One region of the Labrys methylaminiphilus subsp. lupini genome, then DNA from elsewhere that is predicted to be linked to it. Evidence: predicted binding sites of a transcription regulator. Region 1 holds the regulator's gene; each other region holds the start of a gene.
What was found. Region 1 encodes LexA, which represses DNA repair genes until DNA is damaged. Its sites were predicted from a motif close to TGTTCNNNNTGTGTTCNG; they were not measured.
Positions count from the first base shown of each region.

Region 2: the regulator LexA is predicted to act here: its motif matches at 1,828-1,845, upstream of ssb (single-stranded DNA-binding protein).
Region 3: the regulator LexA is predicted to act here: its motif matches at 1,380-1,397, upstream of recA (recombinase RecA).

Region 1 covers NZ_JBMDIH010000001.1:1,418,777-1,422,051, forward strand. Annotated here, with positions in the region: gene ACN6KF_RS06530 (ComEC/Rec2 family competence protein) at 1-194, shown strand, start outside; gene ACN6KF_RS06535 (TOBE domain-containing protein) at 224-430, shown strand; gene ACN6KF_RS06540 (pentapeptide repeat-containing protein) at 534-1,217, opposite strand; gene lexA (transcriptional repressor LexA) at 1,244-1,960, opposite strand; gene ACN6KF_RS06550 (molybdopterin molybdotransferase MoeA) at 2,073-3,275, opposite strand, start outside.
Region 2 covers NZ_JBMDIH010000001.1:2,058,718-2,061,992, reverse strand. Annotated here, with positions in the region: gene ACN6KF_RS09780 (hypothetical protein) at 1-869, shown strand, start outside; gene ACN6KF_RS09775 (hypothetical protein) at 1,133-1,573, opposite strand; gene ssb (single-stranded DNA-binding protein) at 1,993-2,487, shown strand; gene ACN6KF_RS09765 (MarC family protein) at 2,626-3,261, opposite strand.
Region 3 covers NZ_JBMDIH010000001.1:2,355,123-2,358,397, reverse strand. Annotated here, with positions in the region: gene ACN6KF_RS11160 (porin) at 1-220, shown strand, start outside; gene ACN6KF_RS11155 (NAD(P)-dependent oxidoreductase) at 288-1,205, opposite strand; gene recA (recombinase RecA) at 1,526-2,599, shown strand; gene alaS (alanine--tRNA ligase) at 2,814-3,275, shown strand, end outside.

The DNA.
Region 1 (3,275 bases):
TTTATGTAGAGCCGTCGGCGAGCGGCGATATCAGCCCGCGCTGGCGTCTCGTCATGGCCCGCCATCCCCAAGCGTCCCGTCCGTGGGCACCGGGCCGGGTGATTGTGCCGCCGAAACTTCTGCCCCAGGCGGCAGTGCAGGCCCCAGCGACGGATACGCCTATGGACAGCGTCACCGCCGAAACCGATAACTGACGCGAGATTCTCACAAGAAAGGACGGACCATGAAAATCAGCGCCCGCAACCAGATCAAGGGCACGATCAAGAGCGTGACGAAGGGGCAGACTACCTCCCATATCCAGCTCGAGGTCAACGGAACCATCATCACCGCTTCGATCACCAACGAGGCCGTCGATGATCTCCAGCTCAAGCCCGGCCAGAACGCCTATGCCGTGATCAAGGCCTCCGACGTCATGATCGCGGTCGACTGATCGGCGCTGTCAGCCAGGCCGGGTCTTCGGACAGATGGTAGTTCGAAGACACCCGGGGCTACCCGACCATCAAGCGGATTTGCCTGCGAACTCCAGACCTTCTTCAGGTGATCCGCAAGCCCAGCTCGGCCAGCAATTGGCCGGCCTGGTTTTTCGAGATCGTGGCGCCCTTGAAATAACGGGCGTCACCAAGCTTCAAGCCGCCGAGATCGGCACTGCGTAGATCCGCTCCTTCGAAACGGGCATCGACCAGATTGGCATCGCGCAGGCTGCACTCTTCGAAGATGACATCGCGGAAATCGCATTGGCGCAGATCGGCCTGGGTGAAGTCGAGGCGGCGTAGCGTGGACTTGCGAAAGGAAAAGGCCGGCAGTTTCGCCGACATAAGCAAGACCTCCTCGAAAACGAGCCCGAATGCGGCGATTTCCGAGAGATCCGCGCCTGTCAGTTTGCAGCCGGTAAAAACCGCCGAGGCCGCTTTGGCGCGTCGAAAGCTGGCATTGCTGTAGTCACCCGTACGGAATGCAGCATCTTCGAGGTCGGTACCACGGAAATCGGCACCGCCCGCCTTGCAATTGCGCCATAGTGTATTCGCGAGCTTGGCGCCGACCAGCTTGGCATTTTTGAGAATGCAACGCTCGAACGACCAGTGGGACAGGTCGAGACGCGAAAGATCGCATTCCTCCAGTTCACAATCGACAAGGCAATACGGCGCGCGCGCCTTGAGCAACCGCTCGACGTCACGGCGTTCCAAAGCGTGGCCGCTGACTGTATGAAGGCCAGTCATTGCAAGCGAACCAAATTCGCATGCTCTCAATATCGGCGGAACAGGCCCACCAATTTACCCTGGATCTGTACCCTGTCCGGGCCAAAAATACGGGTTTCGTAAGCCGGATTGGCCGCCTCCAGTGCAATGGAGGCGCCGCGCTTGCGCAAGCGCTTCAGCGTGGCTTCCTCATCGTCGATCAGGGCTACCACGATATCGCCGGTATCGGCATGGTCCTGGCGGCGGATCAGCACGGTGTCATTGTCGAAGATACCAGCTTCGATCATTGAATCACCGCGCACTTCCAGGGCGAAATGATCACCTGAGGACAGCATTTCCGGCGTAACGCTGATGGTATGGCTCTTGGTCTGGATGGCGGAGACCGGCGTACCGGCGGCGATGCGTCCCATCACCGGGACCAGAACCGGCCGGCCGACATCCTCGTCCATTTCCGGCCTGACGGGGCGGACCTTGCCGAGATTGCCCTCGATCACGTTGGGGCGGAAGCCCCGCTGCGAAGAGGCCAGCGACAGGCCGCCTGGCACGGCGGATTCGGGCAGGCGTACCACTTCGAGCGCGCGTGCCCGGTTTGGCAGGCGCCGGATGAAGCCGCGCTCCTCCAGAGCCATGATCAGGCGGTGGATGCCGGACTTGGAGCGCAGGTCCAGCGCCTCCTTCATTTCATCGAAGGAGGGGGGCACGCCCTGTTCCTTCAGGCGCTCATGAATGAACCGAAGCAATTCGTGTTGTTTCTTGGTCAGCATGGCTTTCCCGTCGTGGCGGCCGCGAATCACGGTGAAGGTGTAAACAAAACAAGAACAGTGCTACATGTTCCTACTGTGTTCTGCAACTGTGAAGTTCAGGTTAAGGGTAGCGTCAATAGCCGGCCGCACGAAGATCGATGATCTCGCAGATATCGCCCGGTTTTGCTTCCGGCGCAAAGGGCGGCCGGACGACCAGACAGTCGGCATGCTGCATCACACTCACCAGCGACGAATCCTGCAGCGCCAGCGGCTCTACCTTGAGGATGTCTGACGTATCGTCAAGCACGAAGCGGGCACGGATATAGTCTTCACGAACGTCGTTGGCTGGCCAGGCGTTGGCGAAGACGGCCTTGCGGCGGGACAGACCCGCATCGGCCCGCCCCAGCAACGTACGCAACAGGGGTACCAGGAAGAGGACGCCGCAGACCACCGAGGATACCGGATTGCCGGGCAGGCCGAGGATATGCATTGAGCCAAGCCGCCCGTGCAGCAGGGGCTTGCCCGGGCGCATGGCGATCTTCCAGAAGCCGAGCTGCATGCCTTCGCGGGTGAGCGCGGTCTGGATCAGATCGTGATCGCCGACCGAAGCACCGCCGATGGTGACGAGCACATCCGCCTTCTCGGTACGAGCCCGCCGAACGGCAGCCTCCAGAGCCGGGAAGTCGTCGCTGGCGATGCCGAGGTCGAGTACTTCGCCCCCCTCGGCCTCGACCAGTGCCCGAATGGCGAAATTGTTGGAGGCGACGATCTGATTCTCGCCGATGGCTTGACCGGGCAGTACCAATTCATCGCCGGTCGCGAGAATAGCGACTTTGGGGCGGCGGCGGACAGGCAGGGCAGGATGATTCATGGCCGCGGCAAGCGCTATGTCGCGGGGACCGATGACGGTGCCTGATGTCAAAGCCTCCCGTCCTTCGGCAAAGTCCAGGCCACGGGCCCGGATATGCTGGCCGAGCCTGGCCGCCGCCTCCACGATGACGCGATTGCCCTCGCGGCTCGTGTGCTCCTGGATCACCACTGTGTCGGCGCCATCCGGCACGGGCGCACCCGTGAAGATGCGAACGGCCTGGTTTTCGCCAACTCGTCCGGCATAGCCGTGCCCCGCCGCCGATTCTCCGATCAATTCGAGGCTAGCACCTTCCTTGGCATCTGCCGCTCGCACCGCATAGCCGTCCATGGCCGAGGCGTTGAAGCCGGGCTGGGTCCTCAGCGCCGTGATGGCCGAAGCGAGAACACGTCCGCGCGTGGCATGCAGCGATATTGTTTCGGTTGGAAGCGGGGCTACGCCGGCAACCACCTTGGCCAGCGCGTCCGC
Region 2 (3,275 bases), 640 kb from region 1:
CTGATGGAAAGGTCGACAATCTCCAGCTTACGACAGTGCTGGAATTCATTGGCATGGCCGCCAATTCCAAGGATCCCAAGGAATTGATCGGCAAGCAGGCCGAGATCAAGCAGAAGCTGACTGCAGCCCTGCCACTGTGGAACAACCTGTCCGGCACGACCAAGCTGAATGAGGTCACCGTCGAGACGCCGTTGGGTCCGGTCAAGCTCGGAAGCCTGAGCTACGGCGTCGGCATGACCGGCGCGGTCAAGGATGCCTCCTATGGCATTGACATCAAATATGATGGCTTGGCGTTGCCGCAGTCCCCGGCCATTCCGGGTTGGGTGGCTCCGCTGGTTCCGGGCGAGGGCAATATCGACGTGAAGTTCGAGGGCGTCGACCTCGAGGCCATCGCCAAGCTGGCGATCGAGAATTTCGATGCGAGCAAGGATCCGCCGATCCCCAACGAACTGACGCCGCAATTCCTGGCTCTCTTCATGGCCGGACAGCCGCATGTGACCCTGGCGCCCAGCACCTTCACCGCCCCGGCCGGAGCGGTGAGCGCGGAAGGCAAGATGAGCGTCATGCCGAGCCAGAAGGGCAAGGTGACGATTTCGGCCACCAATCTCGACCAGATCATTGCGGCCGTGAACAACGCCCAGGTTCCCAACAAGGAATCGGCCCTGATGGGCATCGCCCTGATCAAGGGGCTGGCCAAGACCGGTGCTGACGGCAAGGCCGTCTGGGACGTCGACTTCGACGCGGCAACCAAGGCCGTGAGCGTCAATGGCCAGGTGCTCAGCGCCGGCAACGGCGGTGGAGCCGCACCTGGTGCCGGCGGCGGTGACGAAGGCGGCGACGATGAAGGCGAGGGCGACAACGCTCAATAAGGAGCGATTGTCGATCCCAAGGTCGATGCAGTGAATGGGGGCAGGCGCGAGCCTGCCCCTTTTGTTTGGAACCAACGGCTTTTCGCCAACGAGACGGAATCGCCTGGACTTGTAGAGACGTGCCGGAACGCAGCGTTGGGACAAGCGTTCACACGTGAACACGCTTTGCTCGCGGCCAACGCCAAAGGGAGAGATCGAGAGCCAAAGAAAAACCCCCGCGGATCGCTCCACGGGGGTGATGATTTCGGCCTCGAAGGAAAGGCTTAGTCGGCCTTGGCTTCACCAGCCGCTTCGGCCGAAGCCGGCTGCTGGGTCGGTTCGGCGGCGCGCGCATTGTGCATCGGGCGGATCGTCTGGAAGGAGGCGCGCTCCTGAACCGCCGGACGGCCGGTCAGGCTGACGACGTCACGGCGGATCGAGGCGATCAGCTCGCGGATGGAGCCGCTGTCGCCGTCGGGACGATATTCCTCGCCGAGCACGTCCAGCTTGGCGCAGAGCTCGACGGCGTTCTTGGCGGGGGCGCGGGAGATCGAATTGGCGATGGAGCGCAGCTCGGAGACCAGTTCGTCGCGCAGCCCCTTCTGGTCATCCGCATCGATGATCGGGGAAGCGAGCATGCCGCGCAAAGCGGCGCGCCGCAAACCCAGAGCCGCTACCGTGTTGGCTCCGTCGGTCGCTTCGCGCTGTTGTCCTGGTCCTGCCATTTTGCTGCCCTCGTATGGAACTAAGAATGAGTGTGCGGCTCCCCTGCACGCCCAATGTGGCGAAAGAGCGATGACGGAAAGCGCGGTTCTGATTTTCGACCTGCTTGTTGGGCAAGTTATCGGGCAAAGGCAAGGTTTTCTTGGCCAGATGCCGCAGATTCCCACATGATTCGAGGCGGAACGACAGACTGCGGTATGGTGTGGTCTTTGGGGTGGTTTGGTAAGCGGATCGTTAAGGCGGGCGCTTGCATTGCACGAACAAATGTGGAACAAAACTAATTGTGCACGAAGCCAATTCCCTTGCAGGCGTGGCGCCGGGAGCATGCTAGAGCAGAAATGATGGAGGCGCCTTTCGGGGTGCCATGGGGCGTGCAGGGCGGTTCGGCCGGCACGCTGTGAAGCGAAGGAAGGAAGCCTCGATGTCGGGCTCGGTGAACAAGGTCATTCTGGTCGGTAATCTCGGCCGCGATCCTGAAGTGCGGCGGCTCAATTCGGGCGAGCCGGTCGTCAACCTGCGTATCGCCACGACGGAAAGCTGGCGCGACAAGGCCACCGGCGAACGCAAGGAGAAGACCGAGTGGCACAGCGTGGTCATCTTCAACGAGGGGCTGGCACGCATCGCCGAGCAATATCTGAAGAAGGGTGCCAAGGTTTACCTCGAGGGCCAGCTGCAGACCCGCAAATACAATGACGCTTCGGGCGTGGAAAAATATTCCACCGAGATCGTGCTGCAGCGCTATCGCGGTGAAATGACACTGCTGGACTCGCGCGGCGGCGGCGGTGGGCAGGGTGAGGGCGCCCGGGACTATCAGGGCAATGATTTCGGCTCGTCGAGCCCGATGGAGCGCCGTCCGGCACCGGCCGGTTCGAGCAAGTTCTCCTCGGCCGACATGGACGACGACATCCCGTTCTGACGTCGGAACAGACCCGTCGACAAGGTGCCTGAAGCGCCGGTCACGTCTCGTGGCCGGCGTCTTGCTTTTGTGCGCGATCGAAGGCTCGATCATCGCCCTGCCGAGACGGAGAAATGGTGTCGAACGCAGTGCGGGCCCTTATCCGGTCACGATCGCCCTGACGCCATCGACGATGAACTGCACCGCCAGGGCCGACAGGACGATGCCGAGAAGTCGGGTCAGCACGACATTGCCGGTGATCCCCAGAAGCTTGTTGATCACGCCGGCAAGGCGGAAGGAGACGTAGCAGCAGGCCGTCACGAAGGCGATGACGAGAAACAGGGATGCGAATTTGGCCGGCTCGCCATGGGTCTGGGCCGATAGCAACATGACGGCCGTGATGGCGCCGGGACCGGCAATCAAAGGGATGGCGAGCGGGAAGGCAGCGACATTGGAGATGAAGTCCTTGGTGATGGCGGTCTCCGCAGTCTCGTTCTTACGCATGGTGGAGCGGTCGAACACCATTTCATAGGCGATGGCGAAGAGCAGCAGGCCGCCGGCGATACGGAAGGCCGGCGTGGTGATGCCGAGCAGCCTGAGGAAGGGTTCCCCGGCGACGGCAAAGAAGGCGAGCACGCCGAAGCCGATCACGCTGGCGCGCCAGCCGACCGAGTGCTGCTGCTCCTTGTTCATGCCGCGAGTGACGCCCAGGAAGATCGGGCCGAGGCCGGGCGGGTCGACCACCACCAGCAAAGTGACGAGAGCGGCGGTCAGATAGTCCAGAATCGACGTCATCACGCCCCTCGACC
Region 3 (3,275 bases), 940 kb from region 1:
CGTGCTGTTCGGGGGCTACCTGAGCTATGATGCTCCGAATATTGCCACCAACACTGCCGACAACTTCAAATATTATGTCGTCGGCGGCCAGCTGAACTACACCGTGGTGAAGGGCTTCATTGCCGGTGCCGAAGTCTGGTACCAGAACAAGGATCGCGACGGCGACGTGCCGAAATATGACAGCGTCGGCGCTGGCGTGCGTCTGCGCCGCACCTTCTAAATTTCGCGCCAAAATATCTGAAAACGCTGCGCCCTCGGCGCAGCGTTTTTGCGTTATGAACTCGCCCTCAGTTCTGATTGGCCGGGGTAAGATCGGTGCCGTTCAGGCTGCCGATATAGTCGGTTAGCATCGGCACGTAGCGCTGCGCGCCACCGGCGGCCATCGCCACGCCGAACGAGTTCTTCACGGCATTGCCGATCGGATTGACCAATCCTGCCGCACTGGCCATCGCCTCCAGATAGCTTAGATCCTTGTAGGCGTTGGCGATGGTGAATTTGTGGGCATCCTTGTCGCCCTCCAGGACCCAGCGCGAAAAGGTCTGGTAGAAACCGCAATCCATGCGGCCGCCGCGGATGACGCTGTCGAAGCGCTTGGGTGTGATGCCGACCTTCTGCGACAAAGCGAGGGCCTCGGCATAGAGGGCGGCATAGCCCAACGACAGGAAATTATTGAGCAGCTTCATGCGGTGACCGTCGCCCGTGCCACCGATATGCACGATGCGTCCGGCCCAGGTTGATATCACCGGCTTGAGGCGCTCGAACAGGGCGTCGCTTGCGCCGACCATGGTATCGAGCGTGCCTTCCCAGGCTTCCTTCGGCGTGCGGCCGAGCGGCGCATCGGCGTAATCGATGCCGGCTTCGGCGAGTTCGGCCGCGAGGGCGAGGGTGGAATTGGGATCGGAGGTCGAGCAGTCGACGACGACGGATCCCGGCTTCAGGCCGGCCTTCAGCCCATCGGGACCGTGTACCAGCGCTTCCACCTGTCGCGAACCGGTGACGCAGAGGAAGACGATGCTGGAAGCGGCGCCCACCTCGCGCGGGGTCTTGGCCTCCTTGGCGCCGCGGGCCACGAGATCCTCCACCGGCGCCCGGTTGCGGTGGCCCATCACCGTCAGGGCGTAGCCCTTCTCCACGATGTTCTTGGCCATGCCATGGCCCATATAGCCGACCCCGATGAAGCCGACGCTTTCCTGCGCATTCGTCATTGCAATCGTCCCGTTTCCTGTCCCGCATTTCCGACGCGGGTTGCCGGCGCATCCTGCCGACGGTGAGTGTGGACGGGGAGGGGCTACGGGCGCAAGCCCGATGGTGCAATGGTATGATGATTTATCGAAGGTCGGCCTGCCCCGAGCAGTCAGCTTCTGTTAAATAAGAACGATGAGAACAAAAATAGAACTTGCATGAATGAGAACAAAATGGGTACATACCGCCACGGGGCTTTGAATTGCGACAAGATGCAAGCCCAGTGTTGAAAACGATTGGTTCGGATGACGAATCCGTTCGTGCTTGATAGGGAAACGGGCATATGAGTCAGACGCAGCTGCGCTTGGTCGAAGGAAGCTCCATGGACAAGACGAAGGCGCTCGACGCCGCCCTATCACAGATCGAACGCGCTTTCGGCAAGGGCTCGATCATGCGGCTCGGCAAGGGTTCCAAGACGATGGAGGTGGAGGCGATCTCCACCGGCTCCCTTGGTCTCGATATTGCGCTCGGTGTCGGCGGCCTGCCCAAGGGGCGCGTCATCGAGATCTACGGGCCGGAATCCTCGGGCAAGACCACGCTGGCGCTGCACAGCGTCGCCGAGGCCCAGAGGAGAGGCGGCGTTTGCGCCTTCATCGACGCCGAACACGCGCTCGATCCGGTCTATGCCCGCAAGCTGGGCGTCAATCTCGACGAATTGCTGATCTCGCAGCCCGATACCGGCGAACAGGCCCTTGAAATCTGCGACACGCTGGTGCGCTCGGGGGCGATCGACGTCATCGTCATCGATTCCGTGGCGGCGCTGACGCCCAAGGCCGAAATCGAAGGCGAAATGGGCGATGTGCAGCCCGGCCTGCAGGCCCGCCTGATGAGCCAGGCGCTGCGCAAGCTGACGGCCTCGATCGGGCGTTCCAACTCGATGGTCATCTTCATCAACCAGATCCGCATGAAGATCGGCGTGATGTATGGCAGCCCGGAAACCACTACGGGCGGCAACGCCCTGAAATTCTATGCCTCGGTCCGCCTCGACATTCGCCGAATCGGCGCGATCAAGGACAGGGAAGAGGTGGTCGGCAACCAGACCCGCGTGAAGGTCGTCAAGAACAAGGTGGCGCCGCCCTTCAAGCAGATCGAATTCGACATCATGTATGGCGAAGGCATCTCGAAGGTGGGCGAATTGGTCGACCTCGGCGTCAAGGCCGGCGTGGTCGAAAAATCCGGCGCCTGGTTCAGCTATGAGAGCCAGCGTCTCGGCCAGGGCCGTGAGAACGCCAAGCAGTTCCTCAAGGACAATCCGGATGTGGCGGATAAGATCGAGGGCCAGATTCGCCAGAATGCCGGCCTGATTGCCGAGCGTATCCTCGACAATATCGACCCGTCCGAAGCCGAGGGCGAATGAGGTCGGCCTCGACCGGCTTCTCACGTCTGGCCTAAGCAGAGCCAATTCACACCGAATAACCCGTCTGTCGCTCCCGGCAGTCGGGTTTTTCATGTATGCGCGCCTCGACAGGCCGAAACAGCCCCGCTACAACGCCCCACCACCATGTTGCTGGCCATGCCGAAAGGAAGGGACCAGCCAAAACAGGCATTTAGGCCAAATAGGCAAATTGGACATGAGCGGCGTCAACGAGATCCGATCCACCTTCCTCGACTATTTCGTGCGGAACGGCCATGAAGCCGTGGCGTCTTCGCCGCTGGTGCCACGCAACGATCCGACCTTGATGTTTACCAATGCCGGCATGGTGCAGTTCAAGAACGTCTTCACCGGCATCGAGAAGCGCTCCTATTCGCGTGCCGCGACCTCGCAGAAATGCGTGCGCGCCGGCGGCAAGCACAATGACCTCGACAATGTCGGCTACACGGCGCGGCATCACACCTTCTTCGAGATGCTCGGCAACTTTTCTTTCGGCGATTATTTCAAGGATCGCGCGATCGAACTCGCCTGGAACCTGATCACCAAGGATTTCGGCCTGCCGGCCTCCAAGCTCTTGGTGACCGTCTACTCCGAGGACGATGAGGCGCATCGGCTGTGGAAGAAGATCGCCGGCCTGTCGGACGATCGCATCATCCGCATT